Regions from separate parts of the Enterococcus sp. UD-01 genome, predicted to be linked through region 1. Evidence: predicted binding sites of a transcription regulator. Region 1 holds the regulator's gene; each other region holds the start of a gene.
What was found. The regulator HrcA, encoded in region 1, represses chaperone genes, less so after heat shock. The targets are predictions, from matches to a motif close to TTAGCACTCNNNNNNNNNGAGTGCTAA.

Region 1 (11,034 bases):
ACACTTCACCAGAAACCTGTATCTTACCACGATAACAGGTCAAGATTCCGGCAATGACCTTTAACAACGTTGTTTTCCCAGTTCCATTTCCACCAACTAAAGTAAAAATTTCCCCCGCTTTTAAGGTTAAATCTACTCCAGCTAAAACATCCATGCCAGACTTCTCATAACGAAACCAGCAATTTTTCAATTGTAAGCGAATCTGTTCCTTGGAAATCAGCTGTTCTGCTCGAGCAGCTGGTCGCTCCAATGTTTCTTTAGCAAAATGCCGCTGCAAAAAGCGCTGCCCTTCCATAACGGTTAAAGGACAATCCTCTTTATCATCCAATCCAAGGAAAATCTGGGCTGCACTCGGCAGACTTAAAATAAAACGCTGCAGTCCCACCCCATTTTGCCTCACTTCTTTTACAAGCTGAGCAGGTGTTTCCGCATAAAGCAATTGACCTTTTTCCAATAGCAACACACGGTCAGCCACAGGAAAAAGCGATTCTAACTGATGCTCAACCATTAAAATCGTCATCCCCAATTCGCGGTTTAACCGAACCAACAGATTCATAAAGCTTTGTGCTGCCAAAGGATCTAATTGTGTAACCGGCTCGTCCAACAATAAAATGGTCGGACGCATCACCAAAACAGCGGCTAAATTTACTAATTGCTTTTGGCCCCCAGACAGCTTTGCCGTCGGATGCTCCAATAAATCATCAATCCCTAAAAAACTGACCATTTCAGCAATTCTACGTTTGATTTCCGCAGCAGGAACGCGGATATTTTCCAAGCCAAAGGCTAATTCCTGCCAAACAGTCGTCGTGATTAACTGACTTTCCGGATGCTGCATCACATAGCCAATGCTGTCTGCGGGAAAGTCACTGAGTGGTGCTCCTGCCAACGTGAGGGTACCTCGCAGCTCGCCGGTCGGTGCTAACTGTGGTTTTAACAGCTTTAACAAGGTTGACTTGCCGCTGCCGGAAGCCCCGCAGATTAAATAAAAAGCGCCTTTTTCAACTGAAAAGGAAACTTGCTTTAATGCAGGTTGTGTTGCTCCCGCATAACGAAAGCTTAAATTCTCAACTGCAAGATAAGCCACGTAATTCCCTCCCTTAGTTTATTAAATGTCGGTAAACAAGCGAAAATGAAAAAAAAGAGATAATAAAATGCCTGCTGCTGGATAAATGGTCCTACCGCTTCTAAATAAGGATAAAAAGTATAAGCGGCTCCTTCAGGCAAAAATACAGACAAATAAAAAAGACCGCTGCCGCCTAACAGCAGAATGACCAGTGTATCGTAAAAATGCCACTTAAAGACCAGTCGACTACTGCGCTGTGTCGTATAACCGCGAGCCTTCATGGCATCTGCCGTATCCATTGAGCTTTCCAACAGCCAAGTAAATAAATGACCAAACAGATCCAAGCCGTAAGTAGCTTTTTCTCGCAGCCGCAGCTTACGCGTTTGCTGAAAGGTTTGCTGAACCTGATTTAATTCTGTGAAATAATACCGAAATAACGGAATAAATCGAAAAATCAACGCTAAAATGACGGTCAATTTAGGCAGTCGTTTGCCAAATAAGTAAAAGAATTTTTCCATCCCAACCGCACTTTGCATATTTTGAAAAAGATAGATGACGGAAGCTATCTTCATCCCCATAAACAGGCCATATACTGCTGCTTCGGCAGTGATCGGTTGCCGTCCTAAAAAAAACAAAACCGTTGCGCCCCGATGGATAAACAAGGGATTTGTAAGCCCGATCACCAGCATAAAGATCAGCGGATAAATAATTGAACGTTTACTTTTGCCCGCTAAATAAAATAGACGTAAGCTAAGGCAGCCGAAAAAAATACTGGAAAGAAGCACAGGATTGTCCGTACTCATGGTAAGTAAAAGCATTAATAAATAATAGCAGGCGGCTACAAACGGATGAACGGTTTTAAAAAAAGACGGTTTCACTGCAAAGCCCCTTTCCTGCAAGTTAAGTAACGACACTTATTATATCAAAAATGACGATAAAGAACAGCTTTTGACAAGATCTCTGCGCAAAGTCCAAGTTTTTCGTTATAATAAAAGGACAAGCTCTCTAAGAAAGTAGGCATAATATTGAAAACAGAACGACTATTGACTATGATTATGATTTTACTGGATAAAAAGCAAATTAGCGCAACCAAGCTAGCGGAAATGCTGGAGGTTTCCGTCAGAACGATTTACCGAGACGTCATTTCACTAAGTGAGGCTGGGGTGCCAATTTCTACAACGCCCGGCGTCAATGGCGGTATACAAATTATGGACAATTACAAAATTGACAAGCAATTTTTCACGGCAGCAGATATCACGTCCTTACTAATTGCACTGGAAAGCTTAGCCACGAATGTTTCACCCATTCAGTTGAATCAGATTTTAGAAAAGGTAAAAACCTTAGTGCCCGCTCATTATCTAGAGGAAATCGAGTTGAAAACTAACCAGATTGCCATCGATTTAACGCCATGGACCAGTAATACGACTGTTCAACCCTTTTTAGAATTAATAAAAATTGGACTGGATCGTTCCAAATTATTAGCCTTTCATTACGAAAATAATCAAGGGATTTTGAGTCAGCGCAAGGTTGAGCCTTATCGCTTAGTGTTAAAAGAGATCAGCTGGTACTTGCAAGCCTATTGTACAGAAAAGCAGGAATTCCGGACATTCAAGCTGTCCCGAATAACCAACTTAACCCTATTGGACGAGGCGTTTACACCTCGCCCATTCACACCGTCTCCTTTGGGAAGTACGCCGTGGGTTCAAGGGGACTTTACCAAAATTCGATTAAAGCTTAAACGCCGTCTTAAGGATCAGCTGATTGATAAATTTGGCAAGCTGACTTTTATAGAGCATTCTGATCCAGCGTTTCTTTTAGTCGAATTGTCTTTTATGGAGGATGAATATGGTTATAATCTGCTCTTAGGCTTTGGTAATAACTGTGAGTGTCTGGCTCCTGCACATGTTCGTAAAGAGTTAAGCCGAAGAATTATGGAGCTGGCTGCTCTTTACCAAAAATAAAAAAGGAAAGAAACGACAGCATTCGCTATTGTCTCTTTCCTAAATTTTTTCCTTGTCTAAGATAGACTATGTTGCTTATTTTTTCTTTTTACCACCAAAGGCATCTTTCATTTTATCGAAAAAGCCTTCTTCTTGTTGTTCATCTACTGTTTGACCGCCTGCTTTTGCAAAGGCCCGCAATGCTTCTTTTTGCTCTTCATTTAAGTTTTTCGGCGTAATGATCTTCACTTTGACATGCTGATCTCCTGTTGAACCGCCGCGTAAACGTGGCGCACCTTTGCCGCGTAAACGGAAATTGGTTTCTGTTTGAGTACCTGCCGGGATTTTTAATTTTACATCGCCATGCACGGTTGGCACCTTCACTTCGTCTCCCAATGCCGCTTGCACAAAGCTTAATGGCAGATCATAGTAAATTTCTGAGCCTTCGCGGTCAAAAATATCACTTTCTTCTACATTGAACACCACATACAAATCGCCATAAGGTCCGCCGTTTGTACCAGCTTCACCTTGGTTTGCCAAACGCATTTGTTGTCCGTCTTCTACACCAGCCGGCACATTTACTTTTACTTTATGCGCTTTTTTCTCATGACCGGTTCCATGACAAGTTGGACATGGATCTTTAATTTCTTTTCCGGTTCCATGACAAACATCACAGGTTTGACGACTCATAACGCGGCCAAGCGGCGTTTGACGTTCCACATTAATCGTTCCTGAGCCGTGGCATTTGTGACAAGTTTCAGGATGTGTACCTGGTTTTGCACCGCTGCCGCCGCAGGTAGCACAATTGTCTTCACGATTATATTTAATCTCTTTTTCTACGCCAAAAATCGCTTCTTCAAATTTAAGCTTAATTGTATATTGAAGATCGGCCCCTTGTCTTGGTGCAGTTGGATCAACACTACGTCCGCCGCCGCCAAAGAAGGAATCAAAGATATCTTCGAACCCGCCGAAGCCGCCGCTACTAAAGCCGCCGCCAAAACCACCAAAGCCACCAGCTCCGCCGCCGTAATTAGGGTCCGTTCCTGCATGACCGTATTGATCATAAGCCGCTTTCTTCTGTGGATCACTTAAGACTTCATAAGCTTCAGAAACTTCTTTAAATTTTTCCTCGGCGCCTTCTTCTTTATTAATGTCCGGGTGATATTGCTTTGAAAGCTTGCGGTACGCTTTTTTTATTTCATCATCTGAAGCACCTTTAGACAAACCTAGCACTTCATAATAATCTCTTTTAGCCATTCGTTCCCCTCCAACTATCTATTCCTTTATCCAAGAACCAACATAACTGATTCACATCAAAACATCGTTGTAATCATACCACAAATTATGTAAAAGCAAAATAGCTTCTCTAAATTTGGCGTAACCTGCTGCGATGACTATAGATAGGCAAAAGGTGTGGAACAAAAGTAAAAATACTTTTATGCCACACCCTCCTCCTATAGCCGAACAATCGGTGAAACAGATTCATTTCTTTTGTTTTGACTATTTTATCGGCTACTTATGAGCGATGATTATTTATCGTCGCCTTCTACTTCTTCAAAGTCAGCATCTACAACGTCATCTGCTCCGCCTTGTGCAGCTTCCGGATTTTCTTGTGCTTGTTGTTGCGCTGCTTGTTCATAAAGTTTCACTGTTAAGTTTTGAACGATTTCGTTTAATGCATCACGTTTAGCTTTCATTTGTTCGATATCGTTTGCTTCAACAGCCGCTTTTAATTCGTCGCGAGCATCTTCTGCTTTTTTCACTTCATCTGCATCAACTTTGCCTTCTAATTCTTTCAAAGTTTTGTCAACTGTGAATAATAAAGCATCCACGTCATTACGTAAATCTACTTCTTCTTTGCGAGCTTTATCTGCTTCAGCATTTGCTTCAGCATCTTTCACCATACGTTCAATTTCGTCGTCTGATAAGCCTGATGAAGATTTGATTGTGATCGTTTGTTCTTTTTGTGTACCTAAATCTTTCGCACGAACATTAACAATCCCGTTTTTGTCGATATCAAAGCTTACTTCAATTTGTGGCACACCACGCGGAGCAGCTGGAATATCTGTTAATTGGAAGCGACCTAATGTTTTATTGTCCGCTGCCATTGGACGTTCACCTTGTAGTACGTGAATGTCTACAGCTGGCTGATTATCTGCTGCTGTTGAGAAGACTTGTGATTTACTTGTTGGAATAGTTGTATTGCGGTCGATCAATTTAGTAAATACGCCGCCCATTGTTTCAATTCCCAATGATAATGGAGTTACGTCCAGTAAAACAACGTCTTTCACATCACCAGTGATAACACCGCCTTGGATCGCAGCACCCATTGCCACTACTTCATCCGGGTTCACTGATTTGTTTGGTTCTTTGTTGGTTTCTTTACGCACAGCTTCCACAACTGCAGGAATACGTGTTGAACCACCAACTAAAATAACTTCATCAATTTCAGAAGGAGTTAAGCCTGCATCTTTTAAGGCTTGACGTACAGGAGTTTTAGTCCGTTCAACTAAATCGCTTGTTAATTCATCAAATTTCGCACGTGTTAGGTTCATTTCCAAGTGCAATGGACCAGCATCGCCAGCAGTGATGAATGGTAAGCTGATTTGTGTTGATGTTACACCTGATAAATCTTTTTTCGCTTTTTCAGCCGCATCTTTCAAGCGTTGCACAGCCATTTTATCTTGAGATAAATCTACGCCGTTTTCTTTTTTGAATGCTGCTACCATGTAATCGATGATCTTGTTGTCAAAATCGTCCCCGCCCAGCTCATTATCGCCTGCAGTTGATAATACATCAAAGACCCCATCGCCAAGTTCAAGGATGGATACGTCAAAAGTACCGCCACCAAGGTCAAAAACTAAAACTTTTTCGTCTTTATCTGTTTTGTCTAAACCATACGCCAACGCTGCTGCTGTTGGTTCGTTGACAATCCGTTCTACTTCTAAACCGGCAATTTTACCAGCATCTTTTGTTGCTTGACGTTGTGCATCGTTAAAGTAAGCAGGAACAGTGATGACTGCTTTGTCTACTTTTTCACCTAAATAATCTTCCGCAAAGCCTTTTAAATATTGTAAAATCATTGCAGAAATTTCTTGTGGTGTATAAGATTTACCGTCGACATCTACTTTGTAGCCCGTTTCGCCCATATGACGTTTAATAGATGAAATAGTGTGCGGGTTCGTTACTGCTTGACGTTTTGCTACTTCCCCAACTTGAATTTCACCATTTTTGAAAGAAACTACGGAAGGAGTCGTACGATTTCCTTCTGGGTTTGCAATAATTTTTGCTTCGCCGCCTTCTAAAACTGCGACAGCTGAGTTTGTTGTTCCTAAGTCAATACCGATAATTTTACTCATAGTTCATGATCTCCTATCTTCTTTTTAATTTTTGCTTTTTCTATTAGAATGCAAGTTTTTGTTTTGCTGCTTATTGTGCAACAACAACCATACTTGCGCGTAAAACGCGATCGTGCAGTTTGTAGCCTTTTTGTAAAACTTCTACGATAGTATCCGCAGGTGTTTCGTCACTTGCCGGAATCGTTTGAACCGCTTGATGTAAATTCGGGTCAAAGACTTCACCTTTCGCAGGAATTTCTTCAATCCCTTCTTCTTTCAAAGCGCCTTGAATGCTTTCAAGAACCATCGCTACGCCTTTTTTCAGGCTGGCACCTTGTTCTCCTTCTACTTCAATGGCCATTGCTCGTTCTAAATTATCAATCGAAGGCAGCAGCTTCTTGCCTAAATCTTGTGAGCGATAGCGCACTAGTAATTCCCGTTCGTTTTTGAAACGATTGTTCATGTTGGCGATTTCTGCGCGTGCTCTTAAGAATTTGTCTTCCATTTCAGAAAGTTCTGTTTCTAAGCGCTGTTCTTCTGTTACTTCAGCTTCTTCTGGAACATCTGAAGGCTCAACAGCATCAACCTCTTCCACTTGCTGATCCGTAAGCTCTTCATTTGTTTCTTCTTTTTTGGTCACTCTTGCAACTTCCCTTCTCGGTTCCGTAGATTTGTAGTTTTATATAGTAACTTCTTGCTTATTCATCTAAAAAGCGATAGTAAGCGCCAAGTTTAGAAGCTAATTCATGGCGGAACACGTCAACCAGACCGAAGATCTTTGAATAAGGCATACTGGTCGGTCCTAAAAGTGCAATGGTTCCTTTTCCATGTCCAGTTACTTCATAGGTTGCTGTAATCATACTCATGTTTTCCAATAAGTCATTTCCTATTTCCGTTCCAATCCGTATAGCGATCGGTGTATCTGTTTGATCGCCTACACTTAACAAGTGGGTCAGTGCATCTGTATTCTGCATAAAGGAGTAAACCGATTTTACTTGATCAAGATCCTGCTTCATACCAAAATCCAAGACATTCATCCGTCCGCTGACAAAGACCTTTTCCTCAAAGGCATGTCCCAGCATTGCATCGAATAGTTTCATCATACCGTCAGGGGTTTGGAAGTAACGATGCAAAATCATCGGAATTTCTGTTCTTAGTCGATGATAGACCGTCAATAACGGCTGACCTACCAGCTTGTCGTTAATGATCTGTGTCATTTTTTCTAAATCCTGACTGGATACCGAAGCCGGAACAGCAAACACCTGACTTTCTACATTGCCTTTATCGGTTACAATAATAGCAATGATTTGACGTTCATTTAAAGGAACAATCCGAAAACCAGTCAACTTGCGTTCTTTCACTTCCGGTCCTAGCGAAAAAGCTGTGTAGCTGGTCAAATCTGATAGAATTTCGGCCGACTGTTCAATGATATCATTAATCTCATGAAATTCTTTGCCGAACGATTGCCGAATCAGCTCTAGCTCTTCCTGACCAATCTCCGCCGGACTGAGCAAATGATCCACATAATAGCGGTATCCGCTCATCGAAGGTATTCTGCCGGATGAAGAATGGGTTTTTAACAAAAGACCATATTCTTCCAATGTTTTCATATCGTTTCGAATTGTGGCTGAGCTCGACTTAATACCGTCTTCCATCAGCTTCTTAGAGCCTACAGGCGTACCCGTATTTGTATATTCTTGGATGATAAGACGCAAAATATTCTTTTGTCTTTCAGTTAACATAATTACCACCCTCCATTAGCACTCATAACGTTCAAGTGCTAATACAATTATAAATATACCAACTCCCTCCATTAATGTCAAGAGAAAAACTTCTTTTTTAGCACTCTCCTATCCAGAGTGCTAACTAAATAGAAAAACCTGAAAAAAAGCAATTTTTGCCGCCTTTCAGGTCATTACACATACTATTTTATTCCTTGTCCAATAAAAAAGCTTCAAAAACATCGTTGCCGACAAACAGGCCTTTTTCTGACAATTGGAAGGTCTCTTCATTTTCAATCAGCAGACCTTTTTGAATTAAATCCGGAATTGTTTCTTGATAAACTTCCGTTAGCGGACGACCAAACTTTGCAGCAAATTTTGCTTTAGAAACGCCTGCTTTTTTTCTTAAACCTAAAAACATTTCTTCTTCAATTTGGTTGTTTAAGGTCAGGCTTTCCGTTTCTAACGTTGGCAGCTGCCCTTTACGCAAGGGGTTCAAGTAATGCTGGATCGGTCCGTGATTGCGATAACGAGTGTGACCTAAATAGCCGCTTGCCCCCGCACCAAATCCATAATAATGAGCATTGTCCCAATAGACAAGATTGTGCTGGCTTTCCATTCCTTTTAAAGAAAAATTACTGACTTCATATTGATGCCGTCCTGCTTTTTCCATCGCGGTGATGGTTTCTTCAAACATTTGCGCTTCAATTTCTTGATCCGACAGCTCAAGACGTCCTTGTCGAACCAGATTCATAAATAGGGTTTTATTTTCAAGAATCAGAGAATATAGCGAATAATGCGGCAAATCAAGCTCAATTGCTCGTTTAAGCGTATCACGAAAATCCGCTAAGGTTTGCCCCGGTAAGGCATAAATAAGATCTATACTAACGTTGGAAAACTGTTCTTTTTCCAAAAATTTCATCGTATCGTAAACATCAGCAGCCGTATGCTTGCGTCCAATTTTTTTCAGTAAACGATCATCGAAAGTTTGAACTCCCATCGAAAGGCGATTCACACCAAACTCTTTCATTACCCGCAGCTTTTCCTGCGTTAAATCACCCGGATTGGCTTCTACTGTAAACTCATGTGTATCATCAAAAGGCAATAGCTCGCGCACGCCTTTTAGCAACACTGCCAGCTGCTTAGCCGACAGCGAGGTCGGTGTTCCGCCACCGATGTAAATTGTTTCTGTATCCTTACTAGGATATTGCTCTTTAGTCAGACGAATTTCCGTTAGTAACGCTTGAATGTATTCGTCTACCGGCTGTCCTTCTAAAAAGACTTTATTAAAATCGCAATAATAACAAATATGTTCGCAAAAGGGAATATGAATATAAGCGGACACCTTGTTATCAAAAGCTGTATTACTTTTTTTCATGGATTAGCTTTCCTCCAAATAAACGGCTGTTTTAGGGTCTGGTTCAACTATATGAATATAGCATTCAATGTAAAAAATTAAGCTTCTATAAGCATACTAAACGTATTTGACAAATAAAGCTATAAAAAAATGCTAAAGTTACACATTCTTGAAATTTCTGCTATTTATCTATAGTAGCTTTTTGACTCCTTCTAAAAATTAGACACTCCATTCAATTTGTCCAACTTTCCCTTTTCCCTTCACCTTTTTATTTGGCATTCCTTGAAAAAGAAACTATCCTTTAAGTATAAAGTTCGTTTTAAAAAAATTGAAAGGATGGATTTTCATGAGCAAAAAAATGATGAAATTTGGTATTGGTTTAGGTCTTGTCGTACTAGGAGCTGTGTATCTTGGCAAAAAAACTGGCTTACTTGAAGATGACAGTCATCTCTATGACGAATACGAATCAATTTAAATGAGTCACTACACCAACACATATACAGCCAAATAATTGGAGGGATTATCATGAGAAAAAAGAAAGCAATTATGATCGGTGCCGGCATCGCCAACATGGCCGCCGCAGTTTACTTGATTCAAGAAGGCAAATGGCAGGGAGAGCAAATTACCTTTTATTCCTTAGATGATCATGGTTCCAACGATGGAGCACCTACAGACACCGTCACTGATGAATACTGGAACAAAAATCATCCCTTAGAAAACCAAAAGGGCTATATTGCCCGCGGCGGCCGGATGCTAAATTACCGAACTTACGTCGACCTGATGGATTTGTTAAGCCGAATTCCTTCTGCAACTGAGCCGGGTATGACTGCTGAAGAGGATACCCGTGACTTTGATGCAAAACACCGTACCTTTGACAAAGCACGTTTAATGGAAGGCGGCAAAGGCATTATTGATGGCGGCAAACTGGGCTTTAACAATAAAGACCGTCTGCTTTTAACGAAACTAATTGCAATGCCGGACTCTGAAGAAGAAAAGCTGGACAATGTGACAATCGCTGATTATTTTAAAGACGATCCGCACTTCTTTGAAACGAATTTCTGGTTTATGTGGGAAACGACCTTTGCTTTTCGGACACGCAGTTCCGCGCAAGAGCTACGCCGCTACATGCATCAAATGATCTATGAATTTACGCAAATTGAACATTTAGTCGGAGTCAATCGGACACGTTACAATCAATATGAAAGTATTATGTTGCCGCTAATTAATTATCTAAAAGAGCAAGGCTGTAAGATTGTCTTAAATCGCCGTGTTACAGATTGGGAATTTAAAGAAACAGCGATGCAGGATGAAATTACTGTAACTGGCTTAAAAATGACCAATACGCTTACTCAAGAAGAAGAACACGTGGTAGTTGATGAAGATACTGCTGTTATTTTTACTAACGGATCGATTACTGACTCCGCTACTTTAGGCGACTATCATACACCGGCTCCTGAAAATATGGATTACGGTGCTGCTTCCGGTTTATGGAAAAAAGCAACTGAACGCTTTTATAATTTGGGCAATCCAGATAAATTCTTTGCCGATCGTGATGCCAGTGAATGGGTCAGCTTTACGTTAACAACAAAGGATCATTTACTGTTAAATGAAATTA
Region 2 (11,034 bases), on a different contig from region 1:
TCATGTGATTGATTTAGGTCCGGAAGGCGGAGACGGCGGCGGCACTATTGTCGGAATCGGTACACCAGAAGAAATTGCGCAGATTAAAGATAGTTATACAGGAAAATATTTGAAAAATGTTCTCTAATTGGTCTACTCCTTTTCAGAACTATTCTCAACAAAAGTAAAGAAAACCTGAAATTTAGAACTATTTTAGTGAACGCTATTGATTTCAATTCTTCTTTGAAGTAAAATCACAGACAGATAGATATATCGTTCAACCTAATTGGTATATATCTTTCTTCCTATAAGTATTCCGTTCAAAAAGGGAAAGACACAGCCTTCAAATTATGAAGGCTGTGTTTTTTAATGCAATTTTGTAAAAAAGATGAAAAAATAAAATGAATTGTGAATGTAATTGTGCTTTTTTGGTAGTTTTTATTAAGAATATCTGAAAAAAACGATAAAAATAAATTTATTTAGTCGTATTTAATATTTATTTAATAAAAATCATGCTATCCTATACCTACGAAAAGAATCTGGAGGAATGATTTTTTATGGAAAAAAGAGAAGTTAAAATTGGCACCCATTATGTTTGTCATGGTTCGAACTTTTCGTGGTTTTTTGTCGGAGAAGCAATTTCCAAAAAAGAGAAAAATGTCCAAGTAAGAGTCATTAAGTGCCACCCTTCTGATCGCTCAAGTATTCAGAGTGATGATCCAATTTTAAATTTGGATTATTTAAATGTAATTGAAGATGCCTAATTTTAAAGAGCTGCGGCTCTTTTTTTGTTAAATCAACGCCCGACAGCTGTTATTTACAATCGAGCCCCAATGTTATACAATGAGCTAACTACCAAAAAGGAAGAAAAGGATCTTATGAAAAATAATAAAAAAGCGCTACTGGTCATAGGGATAATTTTAGTAGTTGGACTTGTTTCATTTGCTATTAAGGAGCTTATACCAACAAAAACAATTACGTTTGGAACAAGCCGCAAGATCTCAAGTCTATCAAAAACAGAATTGCAGGAGGCGACAGATATTCCCTTAGACGTACAAAATATAGAGAATATGCAGCAGGCTTTAACACAGGCAAACGTTTGGAAAAAATTGGGGTATACGGAAACAGAAGCTTCAAAAATCGCCCAACGATTTAAAGAAAGTCAAAAACAGGCACAAGGGATATTAAGTGAGCTTGCGAATAAGCAAGCAACCTCTTTAAAAGTTATTATTATTGAAAAATCTCAGCAAATGAAGGTTTCAATCGGAACGATGTGAGCCTTTGAAGTAGAAGATAACTCAAAATAAATGAATACGAGGAAGTAACGTCGTTTATTATAATTGTCAATTAAGGATCATGTAATCTTTTCTGCAGGATTGCGATCCTTTTTTTATGGAAAAAATAAGAAGTATTTTAAAAGCTTTCTTTGATACGCCCGGAATGTTATAATAAATAAAATGTGTAAAAAGGAGCGCTATACTATGGTTGATAATTTACAATTAGTTATCATTACTGGAATGAGCGGAGCAGGTAAAACTGTAGCTATTCAAAGTTTTGAAGATATGGGATATTTTTGTATTGATAATATGCCGCCAAGTTTAATTCCTAAATTTTGGGAACTAATTAAAGAGTCCGGCAAAGTCACAAAAATTGCTTTAGTCATTGATTTGCGTTCAAGAACATTTTTCCGGGAAATTCAAGATATGCTAGTTGAATTAGAAAATACGAATTTAATAGATACTACAATCATGTTTTTAGATGCAACCGACGAAGAATTAGTTTCACGTTATAAGGAAACACGACGAGCGCATCCTTTAGCAATGGACGGTTTAATTACCGAAGGGATTCGTAAGGAACGTGCGATTTTAGAAGAAATTAAAGGGGATGCTCAGGTTGTCATCGATACAACGAGGTTATCGCCTAGACAATTAAGAGAACGAATTAATGAAGAGTTTAAAACAAGGGATACTCACGAATTTCGTGTTGAAATGGTGTCTTTCGGCTTTAAATACGGCTTGCCGATTGATGCGGATATCGTGATGGATGTACGCTTTTTACCAAACCCGCATTACATTCCAGAGCTGAAACCTCTAACTGGACAGGATCAGTCGGTGTATGATTATGTAATGAGCTTTCCTGAAACGGAGGCCTTTTATACCCGCTTTATTGATTTGCTGAAAAATGTCATGCCCGGCTATGAAAAAGAAGGAAAATCCAGCGTAACGATTGCCATCGGCTGTACTGGCGGTCAGCATCGTTCAGTTGCCTTGACAGAGCGTGTTGGTAACGAGCTGAAAAAAGATTACCATGTCAATATCACACATCGCGATAAAGGAAAGCGGAAAGAGACGGTGAACCGTTCATGAAGATGAAAACTTACCGCATTCGCAAGCCTAAAATTGTCGTAGTCGGCGGAGGAACGGGTTTACCTGTTATTTTAAAAAGTTTGCGCAATCAAAGTGCTGAAATCACTGCTGTTGTAACCGTGGCTGACGATGGCGGCAGCAGCGGCGCTATTCGAGAGTCCATGAATATGACTCCGCCGGGCGATTTAAGAAATGTTCTTGTGGCGCTTTCGGATATGCCGCAGCTCTATGAGGATATTTTTCAATATCGTTTCAACAAAAATGATAAATATTTTGCCAATCATGCCATCGGTAATTTAATTATTGCCGCTGTTTCAGAAATGCGCGGCAGTACATATGAAGCGATTCAGCTCTTGTCAAAAATGATGCATGTGGACGGGCATATCTATCCTTCTTCTGAAAGACCTTTAACGCTGCATGCTGTTTTCAAAGACGGCACTGTTGCAGTCGGTGAATCAAATATCGCAGTTGACCGTAAAACGATCGATCATGTTTTTGTGACTAATACTAATGATGAAGAACAGCCGAAAGCGGCCCGCAAAGTAGTTAAAGCGATTGAAGAAGCAGATATGATTGTATTAGGACCGGGAAGTATGTTTACCAGTATTTTGCCGAATCTGGTCATCAGTGAAATCGGCGAAGCGATCATCAATGCGACTGGTGAGGTCGTTTATATTTGTAATATTATGACGCAAAAAGGGGAAACCGAGCATTTTAGTGATGCCGATCATGTTTGTGTACTGCATGAGCATTTAAAGAATAAATTTGTTGATACGGTTTTAGTTAATACGGAAAAGGTGCCGGAGGGCTACATGGATCCGGAGATTTATGACGAATACCTTGTACAAGTGGAGCATGATTTCCAAAAGCTGAGGGATGAGGGCTGCCGCGTTATTTCGACGGACTTTTTAAAGCTGAGAGATGGCGGCGTTTTTCACGACGGAGATAAAGTCGTCGATGAGCTCTTTCGGATTGTTTTTGGTGCGAAGTATTAGGTTTTTTAGAAAGGGGGAGGCAAAATGTCTTTTGCCTCAGACGTAAAAAAAGAGCTGACCACCTTGGAGGTTCATCGTGAGCATGCAAGAGCAGAGTTGGCCGCTTTGATTCGGATGAACGGCTCTTTAAGTATTGTGAATCAGCAATTTGTACTCAATGTGCAGACTGAAAATGCCGCCATTGCCAGACGTATTTATTCACTTTTGAAAGATCATTATGACGTTCGAGCGGAATTGCTGGTGCGCAAAAAAATGAAGCTGAAGAAGAATAACGTGTATATCGTTCGTTTAAAACAAGGAACCAAAGATGTGCTGGCGGATTTAGATATTTTGGATAATCTGGTTTTTAATACGCAAGTGTCGGACGATATTATGGGGAATGCGCAAAAGATGCGTTCTTATTTAAGAGGAGCGTTTATGGCTTCCGGGTCAGTGAATAATCCGGAAACTAGCCGCTATCATTTAGAGATTTTTTCTATTTATGAAGAGCATAATGAGGATATTTGCCGAATGCTTAATTATTATGATTTGAATGCCAGAACCTTGGAACGGCGCAACGGCTATATTTCTTATCTGAAGGGCGCTGAACGTATCGCGGACTTTTTAACTCTGATTGGCGCCACAAATTCTATGTTGAAGTTTGAAGACGTACGGATTGTTCGTGATATGCGGAATTCGGTTAATCGGCTTGTGAACTGTGAAACAGCAAATTTGAATAAAACAATTGATGCAGCCTCCAGACAGATTGAAAATATTCAGTATATTGAACGAACGGTAGGACTGACTGCTTTGCCGGAAAAATTACAGGAAATTGCCGAGCTGCGCTTGGAGTATCCGGAAGTTAGTTTGAAAGAACTTGGAGAGATGATTCCTTCCGGAGCTATTTCAAAATCTGGTATAAACCACCGTATTCGCAAAATCAATGAATTTGCTGATAAGCTGCGCGAGAAAAGTGCTTAATAAAAAAATTCTTGGAAGCCCTACTCGAGCTTCCAAGAATTTTTTTATTTACCTTCTAAATAACTGATAAGTTCTTCTTTAGTAACTGATTCGTCAAAAATGTGTTCGCCAATCACAATTGTTGGAACGAATCTAATGTTTGCAGCCTGTGCTTCTGCAATAATTGCTTGGCTGACAGCTGCATCACCTTTTTCTGGAAGTTGTAAATTATCTTCAGCGTAGACTGCGACATCCTCTAGAGAAAGATCGCCCCATTCATTTTGAGTATCATACATTTGTTTTAGATCTGTTAAAGCTTTTTCGGGTAAATCATAATTAATATGGTGGTGCATGACATTTCCGCGTTGTAAGCTTTCTTTTTCCTTGTCAAAAAGCTTGATGATCCGTTGCACTTTACCAGCTTTGACATAATCGTTTAAAAGCTCAAAAGAGTCTTCAAACCATTTTTTGCAGTAAGGGCAGCGCACATTCATAAATTCCACCATTTTAATGGGTGCCTCGTCACTGCCGCTGTTTAATCCATTTTTAGTTGTTACTTTTTGAGCATCAATAACTGAAATATCCATTTATAAACCTTCCTTTCACTTCTTTTAATATTAGTTTAGACCTTTTTGCCTTAAGTTTAAATAAAAATGCCTAAATTCGCTAAGAAATTTAGGCACTTGTTGTTTTTATTAGCTTAAAGAGCTGCTGTTTTCCATAACTTCATCGATTAAGCCATATTCTTTCGCTTGTTGCGCAGTCATGAAGTTGTCGCGATCTGTATCACGTTCAATGACTTCTAAGGGTTGGCCTGTGCGTTCAGCGAGAATCTTGTTCAAGCGATCACGTGTGTCTAAGATATGTTTGGCTGCAATTTCAATCTCCGTTGCTTGACCTTGAGCTCCGCCAAGTGGTTGGTGGATCATGATTTCAGCGTTCGGTAAAGCGAAGCGTTTGCCTTTTTGACCGGCTGTTAATAAGAAGCTGCCCATTGAAGCTGCCATTCCTAAAACGATCGTTTGCACGTCGGCTTTCACAAAATTCATTGTATCAAAAATTGCTAAACCAGCAGAAACGCTGCCGCCTGGTGAGTTAATGTAAATGTAAATGTCTTTTTCAGAGTCCTGTGCATCCAAAAATAATAATTGAGCAATCACTGAGTTAGCGACGTTATCGTCGATTGGTCCGCTTAACATGATAATTCTATCTTTTAATAAACGTGAATAAATGTCATAAGCTCTTTCTCCACGAGATGACTGTTCAATGACTGTTGGTATTAAATTCATAGTATATTCCTCCTATATAAAAGCTCTTAAATCATTTTATCACAAAGCAAATGGGATTGCTTAAAAAAAGTATACTTCATTGGTCAAAAAAGGTCAACTTCAATGCACCAAAAAGCGATGCAGAAGAAACAGCTTATCAGAAAGAGCTAGTTGTGTAAAAGTATCTTTTTCATTTTTGTTTTTCTTTCGTTCACAGACGTGACTGTGTTATACTAAATAAAGAATTGAATGGAGTGAGGAATGCAGAATGTTTGTTTTTATTGCAGGAATGACAGGTGTACTGATTGGTGCAGCGATTGTGTCTGTAGCAGTTGCTTTACGTGTCTCTTATGAAGAGCGCAAAGCCGTCCAGTATCGTGAGTTGGAACATTACGTAAAAGAGATCGAAACATTGAATTTATTAAATAAGAAGATCAATGAAATTTTACAAAAAAGAGATATTTATGTAGATAAATCAGTAAATTTTATTTCAATGGATGATTGTTATATTAGCATTGATGATTTTATTTATCTAGAATCATTTTCGGCACAAAATAATTTTTACTTACCAACATTTCTGGTGGAAGAATTCTTTAAAAAAATTGCCCATCGAAAAGTTATTTTGACTCCTGATGAAGTGATTGCTATGGGGGGCAGCACGTATAAAGGCGGCAGAGCTATTTTAGAAAACTTTTCAGAAGAGCTGCTTACGACGATTGAAGATAAAAAAAGTCAAATGAAACGCTTGTCCAACAAACCATTGTATTACTTCCAAAAAGGATAAAATCAAAACTGTGTAAACTCATTTTGAGCATACACAGTTTTTTATATTAATAGAGCCCAATTCTTCTGTACTCTATTTTTTGAATTTTCTGAACTTTTTTATTAAATTTTATTGACATTCTCATTTTTTAGGTTTATAGTTAACAAAAGCTTTTGAATATCACATGCTATTTTAATCTTTTATAGATTTTTGACGAGGAGACCATTGCCATGAAGAAGATAAACGATCATGTATTAGTCATTATTTTATCGTATAGGACTTAGAACACTGAGATTTTTCGCAGATGTTTGAGTCCTGTTTGTCTTTGGTAAATGGGATTCTTACTAAAGCATCCCATTTATTGATGGGATGCTTTTTTTGTAGAAAACTTTAGTAAAGAAATAGCCAAGGGAAAAATTATCTTAGAAAATAACGTACAATTTTTTCTGAAAATGACGAAAATGGAGTGGATGAACATGCGTAGTGACCAAATAAAAAAAGGAATTGAAGCGGCACCGGCCAGAAGTTTACTGTATGCAACTGGGCAAGTAAAAAATGCAAAGGATATGGATAAGCCTTTTATCGCAATTTGTAATTCGTATATTGATATTGTTCCGGGGCATGTCCATTTAAGAGAGCTGGCGGATGTTGCCAAGGAAGCAATCAGAGAAGCAGGCGGTATTCCTTTTGAGTTTAATACGATTGGCGTAGATGACGGGATTGCTATGGGTCATATTGGAATGCGCTATTCTTTACCCAGCAGAGAAATTATTGCTGATGCAGCAGAAACAGTCATTAACGCTCACTGGTTTGACGGTGTTTTTTACATTCCAAACTGCGACAAAATCACTCCCGGAATGCTGATGGCTAGTGTTCGGACAAATGTTCCAGCGATTTTTTGCTCAGGCGGTCCAATGAAAGCCGGTGTTGATCCAAGAGGGCATACCACGACTCTTTCTTCCATGTTTGAAGCAGTTGGCACCTTTAAAGAAGGCAAAATGACCGAAGAAGAGTTTAACTTCATGGAACAAAATGCCTGTCCAACTTGTGGTTCTTGTGCAGGGATGTTTACGGCGAATTCAATGAATTGCTTGATGGAGGTTTTAGGTCTAGCACTGCCGGGTAACGGGACAATTCTAGCTGTTTCTGAAGAACGAAAAGAACTGGTTAGAAAATCGGCCTTCCATTTAATGGACTTAGTGAAAAAGCAAATCAAGCCAAGAGACATTGTTACTAAAGAAGCGATTGATGATGCCTTTGCTTTAGATATGGCAATGGGCGGTTCGACAAATACGGTTTTACATACTTTGGCGATTGCAAATGAAGCGGAAATTGACTATAACTTGGAAGAAGTCAATGAAATTGCTAAACGTGTTCCATATCTATCCAAAATTGCTCCATCTTCTGCTTACTCCATGCACGATGTTCATGAAGCTGGCGGTGTGCCGGCAATTATGAAAGAGCTGGTGGATTTAGGTGATGCGATTCATCCGGATCGGATCACGGTTACCGGCAAAACGATTCGTGAAAACGTACAGGATGCGGTCATTAAGAATCCGGAGGTCATTCATCCTAAGGAAAACCCCTACAGTCCAGTTGGCGGTTTATCTATTCTTTACGGTAACATCGCCCCGAAAGGCAGCGTCATTAAAGTTGGCGGAGTTGATCCTTCCATCAAGAAATTCGTTGGAAAAGCGATTTGCTTTAGCTCACATGATGAAGCTGTAGCAGCGATCGATGACCATACAGTTAAAAAAGGGCATGTGGTCGTTATTCGTTATGAAGGACCTAAAGGCGGTCCAGGCATGCCGGAAATGCTGGCACCTACCTCAAGTATTGTCGGCAGAGGCTTAGGAAAAGATGTGGCACTGATTACTGACGGCCGTTTTTCAGGGGCGACTCGAGGCATTGCTGTTGGGCATATTTCACCGGAAGCAGCTGCTGGCGGACCCATTGCGTTGGTTCAAGACGGTGATGAAATTGAGATTGATTTGACGAATCGAACATTGGAACTGCACGTAACAGAAGAAGAATTAGCAAAAAGAAGAGACCAGCTGCCCAAGTTTAAAGCGAAAGTAAAAACAGGATACTTGGCGCGTTATACGGCATTGGTAACGTCTGCACATACAGGGGGAATCATGCAGATTCCTGAAGATTTGTTAGATTAAGGAGGGAAGCTTGTGATAAAACAGCAAAAAAAGGTAAAAAATGGCTCAAGAATTTTGATTGATGCATTATTGAAGCAAGAGGTTGATTTGGTGTTTGGTTATCCCGGTGGTGCTGTGCTTCCACTTTATGATGCGCTTTACGATGGCGAAATTAAACATATTTTGACTAGACATGAGCAAGGGGCTGTTCATGCAGCGGAGGGATATGCCAAAGCAACCGGCAAACCAGGCGTAGTTATCGTAACCAGCGGTCCGGGTGCAACTAATATTTTAACCGGAATAGCAGATGCAATGAGTGATTCGGTGCCGTTAGTCATTTTCACTGGACAAGTAATAACAGATGGGATTGGCAAGGATGCATTTCAAGAAGCAGATGTAGTAGGACTGACAATGCCGATCACAAAAAATAATTATCAGGTTCGCAGTACCAGTGACTTGCCGCGAATTATCGCAGAAGCCTTTCACATTGCAACAACCGGCCGCAAAGGACCTGTGGTTATCGATTTACCAAAAGATATTACAATTAAAGAAGCAGAAGTAAAAGAGGAAGTAAAGCTGCATTTGCCTAGCTATCAGCCGACGATTAAACCAAATAAGCTGCAGGTTAAAAAGCTGATGCAGGCTTTGGCACAAGCTAAAAAACCGCTGCTTCTAATAGGTGCAGGTGTCCTGCATGCAGATGCTACTCAGGAATTAAATGAATTGATCAATAAATATGAAATTCCCGCACTTAGCTCACTCTTGGGTTTAGGGGCAGTACCAACTGAAAATGAACTTTTTTTAGGCATGGGAGGAATGCATGGTTCTTTTGCGGCAAATATGGCTTTAACGGATTGTGATTTGCTAATAAATATTGGCTCTCGCTTTGATGATCGTCTAGCGAGTGCACCGCAGGAATTTGCTCCGAATGCGAAAATTGCTCATATCGATATTGATCCGGCCGAAATCGGTAAAATTATCGATACCCAAATTCCGATTGTGGCGGATGCCAAAGAAACCTTAAAGGAAATGTTGAAAACCAATATTACCTGCACAGATACAACGGATTGGAAAAAGCTTAATGCAGCGCGGAAGAATCGTCATCCATTTAAATACGATAAAGAACAGCAAGCAGAAATCAAACCGCAAAAGGTCATTGAATTTATTGGTCAACTAACGAATGGTGAGGCGATTGTCGCAACCGATGTAGGACAGCACCAAATGTGGACGGCACAATTTTATCCGTTTAAAAATGCCAATCAACTGGTAACCAGCGGCGGTCTGGGAACCATGGGCTACGGCGTACCGGCCGCGATTGGTGCAAAGCTGGGTTGTCCGGATAAAGAAGTTGTTTTGTTTGTAGGCGACGGCGGCTTCCAAATGACGAATCAAGAATTAGCTATTTTAAATCACTATAATATTCCCATCAAAATCGTTATTTTGAATAATCAGTCATTAGGAATGGTTCGTCAATGGCAGGAAAGCTTTTTTAACGGTCGTTGTTCAGAATCAGTTTTCGCAACACAGCCGGATTTTGTTAAAATGGCGGAAGCGTATCACATTAAAGGGGTTCGACTTTCTAACCCAGCTACTGTGGAAGCAGATCTGACAGAGGCTTTTAAAGAAGAAGACTCTGTCCTGATTGAGGTAATGGTTTCTCCGTCAGAACACGTATTGCCAATGGTTCCGGCCGGTAAGCCAAATTATCAGATGCTGGGGGTGGAGTAAATGAGACGAATCATTACAGCAACAGTCAATAATAATTCCGGTGTTTTAAATCGCTTTAGCGGCGTGTTAACTAGACGGCAGGTCAACATTGACAGTATTTCTGTCGGTCCGACTGAGCATGAGCATGTTTCCAGAATAACTGTCATTGTGCAAGTCGCAGACTTAAACGAAAGTGAACAGGTAACCAAGCAGTTAAATAAACAAATCGACGTGATTAAGGTATCTGATATTACAGATGAGCCACACTTAGAAAGAGAGCTGGCGCTAGTCAAGGTAAACGCTCCGGCTGCTGTTCGGGCTGAGCTATTTTCTGTGATTGATCCTTTTAGAGCCAATGTCATCGATGTCGGCAGCAAAACAGTCGTCATTCAAGTGACCGGCACGAGCGAAAAAATTAGTGCATTTGTGGATGTCGTCGCTCCTTATGGCATCAAACAGCTGGCAAGAACCGGCGTTACAGGATTTACAAGAGGCAACAACTAAAAACAGGTCTTAAAGCAATCGCTTATAAGCATAAAAAAATTGGAGGTTTTTATTCATGGCAAAAGTATATTATGACAACTCAGTAGAAAAAAATCATTTGGAAGGGAAAACAGTTGCAGTTATCGGTTATGGATCGCAGGGGCACGCACATGCGCAAAACTTGCGGGACAATGGCAATCAAGTCATCATTGGGATTCGTGAAGGAAAATCCGCGGAAGCCGCCCGCAATGACGGTTTCGACGTATTTACAGTAGCAGAAGCATCTAAAAAAGCAGATATCGTTATGATTTTAGCGCCGGATGAAATTCAAGGGACGCTTTATGATAACGAAATTGCACCAAATTTGGAAGCCGGCAATGCTTTAGC
Region 3 (11,034 bases), on a different contig from region 1:
ATATTAGAAATAAATTCTCATTTTTTTAACATTTTATATAAAAAAAAGAAACTTTTGTCTGTAGACGACTTGCATACTTTAAGATAGAATGAGTTAGTAAACAGATTAACAGTTGACTATTTTATAAAAATTTTTCCTATTTCTTTTAAGTGTTACATCCAAGAAAAATCGCCGTTTTGATATAATAATATTATAACAACTCAACAAATATTTTCATTCATTTTGTAAAATATAAAATGAATTTATTTTATTCTATTAGCTTCAAACATACTTCCCCAAAATTTCTAGAAAAAGCTCCTTGAGCATTAATGTTCAAGGAGTTTTTTCTAGAAATTATTCTCAATTTTAGATAATACTTCAGCGATCCACTTTTGAATAAAAAAGAACCTCGCCATGCGAGGTTCTAAAGTTTTTTCTTACATCATACCGCCCATTCCCATTGATGGATCCATTGCTGGGGCTGCTGGAGCAGCTGGTTCTGGTTTGTCTGCTACGACTGCTTCGGTTGTTAACAATAAAGCTGAAACAGAGGCAGCATTTTGTAAAGCAGAACGAGTTACTTTAGTTGGGTCAACAATTCCTGCTTCAACCATGTTTACCCATTCGCCGTTGGCTGCGTTAAAGCCGATACCAAGGTCAACATTTTTAAGCTTGTCTACAATGACAGAGCCTTCATAGCCGGCATTTTCCGCGATTTGACGGATTGGTTCTTCTAAGGCGCGTACTACGATTTTCACACCTGTTGCAACGTCGCCTTCTGCATCTAATTCTTTTACTTTGCCGATAACATTGACTAAAGCAGTTCCCCCTCCGGAAACCATTCCTTCTTCAACAGCGGCACGTGTTGCGTTTAACGCATCTTCAATACGTAATTTTAATTCTTTTAATTCAGTTTCTGTTGCTGCACCAACTTTGACAACGGCAACTCCGCCAGCTAATTTCGCTAAACGTTCCTGTAGTTTTTCACGGTCAAAATCAGATGTTGTTTCACCAATTTGGTTTTTAATTAATTGAACACGAGCGTCAATGGCTTCTTTACCGCCAGCCCCTTCAACAATTGTTGTGTTGTCTTTGTCAACAACGACTTTGCTTGCGTTTCCAAGGTTTTCAATCGTTGTATCTTTTAATTCTAAACCTAAATCGTCAGTGATAACTGTTCCGCCAGTTAAGATAGCAATATCTTCAAGCATTGCTTTACGGCGATCGCCGAAGCCAGGTGCTTTGACAGCTACTACGTTAAAGGTTCCGCGAATTTTGTTTAAGACTAAGGTTGGTAATGCTTCACCATCTACATCATCAGCAATGATTAATAGTGGACGACTTTGTTGTAAAATTTGTTCCAATAACGGTAAAATATCTTGAATGTTAGAGATTTTTTTATCTGTAATTAAGATATATGGATTTTCTAAAACAGCTTCCATTTTATCGTTATCTGTTACCATGTATTGAGATAAGTAGCCGCGGTCAAATTGCATACCTTCTACGACATCTAATTCTGTTTCGATCCCTTTGGATTCTTCAATAGTAATAACACCGTCATTGCCAACTTTTTCCATCGCATCTGCAATTAATTGGCCAACTTTTTCTGAACCAGAAGAAACAGCAGCTACTTGTGCAATCGCTTCTTTTGAATCAACCACTGTTGAAATGTTGTGTAATTCTTCGACAGCTGTTTTTGTTGCTAATTCAATACCGCGGCGGATACCTAACGGATTTGCGCCGGCAGTGACGTTTTTCAAGCCTTCACGAACAATAGCTTGGGTTAAAACAGTTGCAGTTGTAGTTCCGTCACCAGCAATATCGTTGGTTTTAGAAGCTACTTCTGAAACAAGTTTTGCGCCCATGTTTTCAAAATGATCTTCCAATTCGATTTCTTTTGCGATTGTTACTCCATCGTTAGTAATTAGTGGAGAACCAAAAGATTTTTCTAAAACAACGTTGCGGCCTTTAGGACCTAATGTTACTTTTACTGTATCTGCTAATACGTCTACTCCGCGAAGCATTGCTGCACGCGCATCTTCTGCAAATTTAATTTCTTTTGCCATAATTTCTTCACCTCAAAATATTTTTTTATTTAAATGAATTGTTTTGTACCATCTTATTCGACAATAGCAATAATATCTTTACCGGAAACGATTAGGTATTCATTTCCTTCGTATTTTACTTCTGTACCTGAATATTTTTCAAACATAACAGTATCGCCTACTTTTACATCGGCAGGAACTTTTGTACCGTTATCTAAAACACGACCTTCACCTACTGCGATAACTTTTCCTGTTTGAGGTTTTTCTTTGGCTGCTGAAGCTAAAACAATGCCTCCGACTGTTTTTTCTTCTTCTTTCGCGACTTCAATGATGACGCGGTCACTCAATGGTTTTAACACAATAAATCCCTCCATAAAAAATAGTTAGTTATTTTAGCACTCTTGTAGTTAGAGTGCTAACTCACACTATTTATAATACTCATTTCACTTCCTTTTTGCAAGTCTTTTGAGTAATTTTATAAAATAATTGTTACACATTCTTTATCCTGCACTTTTTCCTTAAGCTTTATCGGCTTATTATCACGTTTTCGGCCTATTCATGGTAAAATAAAATTAGAAAGTGAGGCGCTTAACATGAAAAAAAGAATTCTTCACGCATTAACAGCTACTGGCCTTTATCTACTCATTGCCAATGCCGGAAACCTTTTCTTTGGTGTAAACAAACGTTTCGACTGGACGACAACCTTGTGGGAAGCGGTGTTCTTTTTTATTTTCATCTTTCTTCTATTAGGTTATCGAGATAACTGGCGCAAGTAAGTTTTTCTTGAATAAAAATGTGCTATACTTTTAACATATTCTATTTTCGAAAGGAGTTTTGCTCTACATGCCAAAACAAATCTCAATAAAAAAACAAAGCGTTATCATGATTTTTCTATATGCTGTTGTTTTTCTCTCGCCATATCTTTTTCAATCGCTTTCTCAGAAGGCGATCATTACAGCCACCACTTTTACTTATATTTTAGGTGCGGTTTTAATGAGCTGGCTGTATTTAAAATATAAACAATCTGCCATTACTCAGGTAGAAACATCTGGTAAACTGACTTCACCGGTGTTTGTATTCTTATTGGGCATCAGCGGTATTATTATGGCCATTATTATTCAAGCCATTGTCTTTAACATTGAAGCGGCAATTACGGGTGAACAAAATACCTCTCAAAATACGCAAAATATCATTGCGCTCATTTTAACAAATCCTTTGTTTAGTTTAGCGACCGTGATCGGCGGTCCTTTCATGGAAGAATTTATTTTTAGACGCTCGATGATTGGTATTTTGGAATCTTATACAGGTTTTTGGCTTGCAGCGATCATTAGTTCTACCTTATTTTCACTAATTCATAGGGATGGTCACTTTTTTGTTTACTTCTTTATGGGCTTCTTTTTTGCCTTATTATATAAACTAACCGGTAAAATTTGGACCTCTATTATTGCCCATTGTGGCATGAATGCATTAGTCGTTGTCGCACAGCTCTTTTTGTACTACAACAATATTCAGTTGCCTAGTTAAAACTTAAGCCAAAAGAAACCCCCAAAGCAAAACATTCACTTGTCTTGCTTTGGGGGTTTCTTTTACTCTTCAATATCTGATTCAACTAAGGCACTGTCATGGTGTAAGAAGTAAATCAGCGTTTGTAATTCATTGGTCAAATCTACGTTTTGAATCAACACATCTCCAGGTGCTACCAAACGGGCAGCTGTAAAGTTTAAAATACCTTTAATCCCAGCATCTGCCAATTGATTCACTACTTCTTGGGCTTTTCTGGCTGGTAGAGTTAAAATCGCCACTTCAATTTGTTGAACCCGAATTTGTTCCATCATATCACTCATTGGATATACAGGAATGCCGTCCACGATTCTGCCCACAATATTTTCATTGATATCAAAGGCACAGCTGACTCTAATACTGTTGCTTTGATGAAATTTAAATTTTAATAAGGCGCTGCCGAGATTTCCGACACCGATCAAAGCGACATTGGTCAGCTCATCATCATTCAAGGTTTTGGCGAAGAAGTTCATCAGATTTTCAACATCATAGCCATACCCTCTTTTACCTAATTCGCCGAAGTAAGAGAAATCACGACGAATAGTTGCGCTGTCTACTTGAACAGCCTCACTTAATTCAGTGGATGAAACTTTATTTTTTCCTGCACCGTGCAGTATTCTTAAATAACGATAATATAGGGGAAGGCGACGCGCCGTTGCTTTTGGAATAATTTGGTCTTTCACAATTGTACCTCCAATACACTAAATAATAGACTAACATCCAATTATCATAATAGCAGTTATTCTGAACAAAAAGCAATTTTGTAGCTCAAAAAAAACAGGAAATACTGGATTTTTTTACGGATTTGTGGAATTTTTAGCGCTCTTTAGCTGGATAACTGCTATTTTCCGCTATTTTATGCTAAACTGAAAGCATTGAAATAGAAATGAGGATGTCCCATGATTTTACTCCAAGCAAATCAAATTGCCCGTTATTTTGGTGCAGATACTTTGTTTGAAAATATACAAATGGAAATCAGCAGCCACAGCCGCATTGCTTTAGTTGGCCGTAACGGCGCTGGTAAATCAACACTTTTAAAAATAATCGCCGGCATAGATTCGCCGGACAACGGCACAATTGCCAAAAATAAAACTGCCACTTTAGGCTATCTGGCCCAAGATACTGGTTTACAGTCAAATAAAACCGTCTGGGATGAGATGCTGGAAGCTTTTGCTTCTATTATAAAAATGGAGCAGCGCATGCGTGAGCTTGAATTAATCATCAGCGATCTGCCAGATTCACAAAATTATGAAGCAGCTCTAAAAGAATACGATCGACTACAGCATGACTTTGCGGAACAAAACGGCTATGGCTATGAAAATGAAATTCGCTCTGTTCTACACGGTTTTGGCTTTAAAGAAGAGTTTTACGAAAAAAATATCAGCACGCTTTCCGGCGGTCAAAAAACACGCTTGGCACTCGCTCGCATGCTGCTGCAAAAACCGGATATTCTAATACTGGATGAACCGACCAACCACTTGGATATTGATACGCTTTCTTGGCTGGAAAATTATTTACCGAGCTACGCAGGCGCGCTTTTAATCGTTTCCCATGACCGTTATTTCCTTGACAAAGTGGTCACAGAGGTTTATGAAATTAGCCGTCATAAAATGCGCTACTATAAGGGCAATTATTCTAAATATTTAGAACTAAAAGCAGAACAGCTAACAAGCGAGTGGAAGGCTTACGAAAAACAACAAACGGAAATTCATAAACTAGAAGATTTCGTCGCTCGCAACTTAGTTAGAGCTTCTACAACCAAACGCGCCCAAAGTCGCAGAAAAACCCTTGAAAAAATGGAACGGCTTGATCGTCCTCAAGGTGACGAGAAATCTGCCAATTTCCTATTCGATATTGAAAAAGTTTCGGGAAATGTGGTCTTACAGGTAGAAGCTGCGGCAATTGGTTATGACAATCGTATTTTGTCTGAGCCTGTTTCTTTAGACATTCGCCGACAGGAAGCCATTGCTCTGGTTGGTCCCAACGGTATCGGCAAGTCTACCTTGTTAAAGTCCATCATTGGAAAAATTCCTTTCATTAAAGGCAGCGCTACACTTGGCACCAATGTTCAAATCGGTTATTACGATCAGGAGCAGGCGAATCTACATGGCACCAAAACGGTCTTAGCAGAACTTTGGGATGAGCATCCGACGACACCTGAAAAAGAGATTCGCAGTGTTTTAGGCAGCTTCTTATTTACCGGAGCTGACGTTGAAAAGACCATTCCCTTACTAAGCGGCGGCGAAAAAGCCCGTGTTGCTTTAGCTAAGTTGTCAATGAACAAAGAAAACTTCTTAATTCTCGATGAACCAACCAACCACTTGGATATCGACAATAAAGAAGTTTTGGAAAATGCCTTAATTGATTATGAAGGCACCCTGCTATTCGTTTCCCATGACCGTTACTTTATTAATCGGATTGCAACCAAGGTGATTGAGTTGTCCGAAAATGGCAGCAAGCTTTATTTAGGTGATTACGATTACTATTTAGAAAAGAAACTGGAAGAAGAGGAATTAGCAGCGTTACTAGCAGAACAATCAGCGGAAACACCCCCGACCGCTGCTAAACCTAAAAATGATTTTTTCCAAAATAAAGAGCAACAAAAGCTTGTAAGAAATTTAACTAGACGAATCACTCAAATTGAAGAAAATTTAGCCGAATTAGATCAAACCATTGAACTGCTGGAACAAACCATGGTTGATCCGGCGTTGGTGGATGATCATGTACAGCTGATGGCCCTTAATGAAGAACTGGAAGCCGCACGTAAACAGCAGGAAGACTTACTAGCCGATTGGGAAAATCTCAGCTTGGAGCTGGAAGAATTAGAAGAAACTAACAAATGAAAGGCTGACAAATGATGACTTCAAAACGTATTCATGTCATTCAACCAAAATACCAACAAATTGCGGTAGACGTAGCAGCTAAAATCGCAGATCAAACCTTTGCACTCGGCGAAAAAATCCATGCTCGCTCTACTTTGGCCAACAAATACGGCGTTTCGCCTGAAACAGCTCGCAAAGCGATCAGCGTTTTGGTAGATTTAGATATTGTTCAAGCTAAGCACGGCAGTGGCTTTTATGTTCATTCCATTGAAAAAGCGAAATATTTTGTTTATCAATATCAAGATGTTCAATCCATCCGTGAGCTAAAAGAAGAATTGATTGACAGTGTAAAAAAGCAAAAAGAAGAATTGAGTCATTTTTCTGAAATTTTGGATGTTTTGGTTGACCAAACCAAACGCTTTGATTCCTTTAATCCTTTAAATCCTGTTACGTTTACTTTGACCGAAGAAGCGGCTCATTTAAACAAATCGATCAGCGAATTGAATTTATGGCAAAGCACGACTGCTACAGTGATTGCTATCAAGCACGGTGAAGAATTGCTGGTTTCCCCTGGTCCATATGCCAAATTAACCGCCGGCGATACGCTCTATTTTGTCGGTCATGAATCAACATTACAGCGCGTACAAAACTTTTTTTATCCCCAGACATAAGCACCTCAGCACGGAACTAAGCATTCTTGGTTTCGTGCTTTTTTCTTGAGTCAATAACAACCTCAAAAATTTTACCCATTTATTCGCTGAATTCTTCTTAATTTGACAAAGTGACTACACGATGTTAACCTAGAATGGTCACTTTTTTCTGAAAAGAAATTGTCTTTCTTTTCAAAGAATACCACAACGTTTTAAATGCAGTAGAAATGGAAATAGCGCAACGAACTGACTTTTCCAAATCATGGATTTAATCGTTTTTAATTATTAGGAGGAAATCTGCTTTGCCTAAAGTAAAAGTTTCACATTTAACAAAAATTTTTGGTAAGAAATCCAAGCAAGCGCTGGATATGATCCGAGAGAACAAAAGTAAAACAGAAATTCTGCAAAAAACCGGTGCAACAGTTGGTGTTTATGATGTCAATTTCGAGGTGGAAGAAGGTGAAATCTTCGTCATTATGGGACTTTCCGGCAGCGGAAAATCTACTTTAATCCGCCTGTTGAATCGTTTAATTGAACCAACTTCCGGTAATATTTACATTGACGATCAGGAAATTGCTAAGTTGGATAAAGAAAGATTAAGAGAAGTTCGTCGAAAAAAAATGAGCATGGTTTTTCAAAACTTTGGTCTCTTCCCTCACCGTACCATTTTAGAAAATACTGAATATGGCTTAGAGGTTCGCGGAATTCCTAAAGAAGAGCGAAAGGCGAAAGCGGAACAAGCGCTGGATAATTCAAGTCTGCTCGCTTTCAAGGATCAATACCCCAACCAGCTGTCCGGTGGTATGCAGCAGCGTGTTGGTTTAGCTCGTGCTCTAGCAAATAATCCTGAAATTCTTTTAATGGACGAAGCCTTTTCAGCATTAGATCCGTTAATTAGACGAGAAATGCAGGATGAATTGGTCGATTTACAGGAAAACGTGAAAAAAACCATTATTTTCATTACACATGATTTAAATGAAGCTTTACGAATCGGCGACCGTATTGCGTTAATGAAGGACGGTCAAATTATGCAAATCGGTACTGGAGAAGAAATTTTAACGAATCCGGCGAATGATTATGTACGAACCTTTGTTGAAGATGTAGATCGTTCGAAAGTATTAACCGCCCAAAATATCATGGTCCCTGCGCTGACAACGAACATTGAAATTGACGGTCCGACCGTAGCACTGACACGTATGCGTCAAGAAGAAGTCAGTATGCTGATGGCTGTGGATAAAAAGCGGCACTTAAAGGGCGTTGTTCGCGCCGAGCGTGCGTTGGCTGCCCGAAAAGCAGGTAAGCCTTTAACCGAGTATATTGATACAGATATCACTACGATTGATAAAGACATGCTAGTAAACGATATTTTGCCTATCATCTATGACTCACCTACTCCAATTGCAGTTACGGAAAACAACAAACTCATGGGCGTAGTAATTCGCGGTAGCGTTCTTGAAGCATTAGCAGAAACTGAGGTGACCATTAATGACTAATTATCAATTACCGGTAGCAGCTTGGGTTGAGGCTTTTACCGCTTGGATGACAAACACTTTTTCTGGTGTTTTTGGCTTTTTCCAACTCTTTGGACAACATTTAATGGAAGGTATTACTTCTGTTTTACTTGCCGTTCCACCGCTATTATTGATTGTATTAATGACAGGCATCGCCTTTATTATTTCGCATAAAAAAATCGGCTTAAGTCTGTTTACCTTTTTTGGTCTGTTGTTTATTTACAATCAACATTTATGGACGGATCTGATGAATACTGTAACCTTGGTCTTATTATCCAGTATTGTTTCAATTGTGATCGGTGTACCGCTTGGTATTTTAATGGCTAAAAGTAGCAAAGCACAAAGCATCATCACACCTATTCTTGATTTTATGCAGACAATGCCCGGTTTTGTTTATTTGATTCCGGCAGTGGCCTTTTTCGGTATTGGGATGGTGCCCGGCGTTTTCGCTTCGGTAATTTTTGCCTTACCACCGACTGTCCGCTTTACAAACCTAGGAATTCGTCAAGTACCGAAAGAACTGGTTGAAGCATCTGATTCTTTTGGTAGTACCGGTTGGCAAAAATTATTCAAACTTGAACTGCCTTTAGCCAAAAATACCATTATGGCTGGAGTCAATCAAACGACAATGCTAGCTCTTTCAATGGTCGTGATCGCTTCAATGATCGGTGCTCCCGGTCTGGGACGCGGTGTTCTTTCAGCCTTACAACGCGCACAGGTTGGTAATGGTTTTGTAAATGGTGTGGCTTTAGTTATTTTGGCCATTATCATTGACCGTTTTACTCAAAATATAAATCAAAAAAAAGCCGTCCCCGCTAAAGCAAAGCTGACGAAAAAACAGAAAACAGGTGCGATTATCGCTGTTGCGATTCTTATTCTTGGCTTTATTACAGGCCCAGTGCTCTTTTCTTCCGCTAATGAAGAAAAATCCGTTTCTTTAGCTTACGTTGAGTGGGATACTGAGGTTGCTTCCACTCATGTAGTTGGTGAAGTTCTCAAGGATATGGGCTACCGAGTGTCCATGACTCCTTTGGACAATGCCATCATGTGGGAATCTCTTTCAAAAGGTGAAACGGATGCGATGGTCGCTGCTTGGTTGCCGAGAACGCACGGAGAACAATACAAGCAATATAAAAATAAAGTCGACGATTTAGGAGAAAATCTATCGGGTGCTAAATTAGGCATCGCTGTTCCTTCTTATATGAATGTAAATTCAATTGAAGATTTATCCAATCAGGCGCATAAAAAAATTACTGGAATTGAACCCGGAGCCGGTGTTGTCACAGCGGCAGAAAAAACACAGAAGGCTTACGCCAATCTTTCTGACTGGACGATTGAAACCTCTTCTTCCGGTGCAATGACCGTCGCCTTGGGACAAGCAATCAAAAATAAAGAAGAAATTGTAATTACCGGCTGGTCTCCTCACTGGATGTTCGCAAAATATGATTTACGCTACTTAGACGATCCTAAAGGAACAATGGGCAGCAAAGAAGCGATTCATACCTTTGCTAAAAAAGGCTTGGAAAAAGAAAGTCCTGACGCTTATCGTCTATTGAAAAATTTTCATTGGTCTCAAGAAGATATGGAAACCGTAATGTTGGATATCAATAATGGTACGGACCCCGTTCAAGCGGCGAGAAATTGGATAAACACTCACGAAAAAGAAGTCGCTGAATGGAAAAAGTAAACTAAAAAAGTGAGAGCTAGACAAAACTAAAAACAGTTTTGCCTAGCTCTCTATTTACGAATAAACGGTAGCTGAAAGTCAGGTCCTTTGGCACTTTCATAAAATCCGCTCACTATAAAAGTACCTTGTTCATCTCTTACTTCAATTGCTCGAACCTAAACGACTTTTGGCTCAATTTCTTTTTTGTACACAAGTAACCGCTCGGCTGGGTGACCGAGCGGTAAAGGAGTTCTTTTTACTTGAGGAGTAAAAATGAAAAAGTGTTATGTTTGGGTTTGTTATTGGGTATGCTTATATAATACAAGGAAGATTTGAAGAAACTATGTCTAAATCATTGAGGTTTCCTATAGATTCCTTAAGAAAAGGTAAATCACAGAAAAACAGTTCTAGTAGTTTATTCCCTTCACTACTAGAACTGTTTTTTGTATTTTATTTTGGTGTGATGTAAGACAAAGCATTCGCTGTACTTTGATCAATGATTCTGAATGACACGACCCCTAGGCCTACCGCATTCATTTCAGAAATCAAAATTGAACCGTCCTTATAAACATGTTCTACAAATGCAACGTGTCCATAAGTGGAATCCGCTCCTGCTTCATTTGGCTGGAAGCTGACGGCAGTGCCAGCTTTCGGCTTATTGGAAACCTTGTATCCGTTGGCTTTCCCTGTTGTGCCCCAATCCATACCATTACCCATCGTTGTGCCAATTTTTCCGTCTAATTGGACAATACGGTTATATACATATTGGGTACAATTACCGGCCGCGTATAATTCAGAACC

Region 2: the regulator HrcA is predicted to act here: its motif matches at 5,605-5,631, upstream of clpP (ATP-dependent Clp endopeptidase proteolytic subunit ClpP).
Region 3: the regulator HrcA is predicted to act here: its motif matches at 2,417-2,443, upstream of groES (co-chaperone GroES).

What each region holds. Positions count from the first base shown of each region.
Region 1 is NZ_JBIYEU010000007.1:10,248-21,281, forward strand. It holds gene ABH902_RS07745 (ABC transporter ATP-binding protein) at 1-1,084, opposite strand, end outside; gene ABH902_RS07750 (energy-coupling factor transporter transmembrane component T) at 1,057-1,941, opposite strand; gene ABH902_RS07755 (helix-turn-helix transcriptional regulator) at 2,089-3,024, shown strand; gene dnaJ (molecular chaperone DnaJ) at 3,100-4,260, opposite strand; gene dnaK (molecular chaperone DnaK) at 4,533-6,362, opposite strand; gene grpE (nucleotide exchange factor GrpE) at 6,433-6,981, opposite strand; gene hrcA (heat-inducible transcriptional repressor HrcA) at 7,040-8,083, opposite strand; gene hemW (radical SAM family heme chaperone HemW) at 8,271-9,440, opposite strand; gene ABH902_RS07785 (methanol dehydrogenase) at 9,766-9,894, shown strand; gene ABH902_RS07790 (oleate hydratase) at 9,945-11,034, shown strand, end outside.
Region 2 is NZ_JBIYEU010000002.1:137,931-148,964, forward strand. It holds gene uvrA (excinuclease ABC subunit UvrA) at 1-127, shown strand, start outside; gene ABH902_RS03025 (hypothetical protein) at 537-743, shown strand; gene ABH902_RS03030 (hypothetical protein) at 858-1,256, shown strand; gene rapZ (RNase adapter RapZ) at 1,461-2,345, shown strand; gene yvcK (uridine diphosphate-N-acetylglucosamine-binding protein YvcK) at 2,342-3,340, shown strand; gene whiA (DNA-binding protein WhiA) at 3,365-4,300, shown strand; gene ABH902_RS03050 (thioredoxin domain-containing protein) at 4,345-4,866, opposite strand; gene clpP (ATP-dependent Clp endopeptidase proteolytic subunit ClpP) at 4,975-5,568, opposite strand; gene ABH902_RS03060 (hypothetical protein) at 5,816-6,331, shown strand; gene ilvD (dihydroxy-acid dehydratase) at 6,787-8,478, shown strand; gene ilvB (biosynthetic-type acetolactate synthase large subunit) at 8,491-10,185, shown strand; gene ilvN (acetolactate synthase small subunit) at 10,186-10,668, shown strand; gene ilvC (ketol-acid reductoisomerase) at 10,724-11,034, shown strand, end outside.
Region 3 is NZ_JBIYEU010000002.1:246,228-257,261, reverse strand. It holds gene groL (chaperonin GroEL) at 417-2,045, opposite strand; gene groES (co-chaperone GroES) at 2,099-2,383, opposite strand; gene ABH902_RS03585 (hypothetical protein) at 2,618-2,800, shown strand; gene ABH902_RS03580 (lysostaphin resistance A-like protein) at 2,880-3,548, shown strand; gene ABH902_RS03575 (redox-sensing transcriptional repressor Rex) at 3,611-4,267, opposite strand; gene ABH902_RS03570 (ABC-F family ATP-binding cassette domain-containing protein) at 4,484-6,427, shown strand; gene ABH902_RS03565 (TrkA C-terminal domain-containing protein) at 6,442-7,077, shown strand; gene ABH902_RS03560 (glycine betaine/L-proline ABC transporter ATP-binding protein) at 7,359-8,549, shown strand; gene ABH902_RS03555 (ABC transporter permease/substrate binding protein) at 8,542-10,254, shown strand; gene ABH902_RS03550 (glucosaminidase domain-containing protein) at 10,684-11,034, opposite strand, start outside.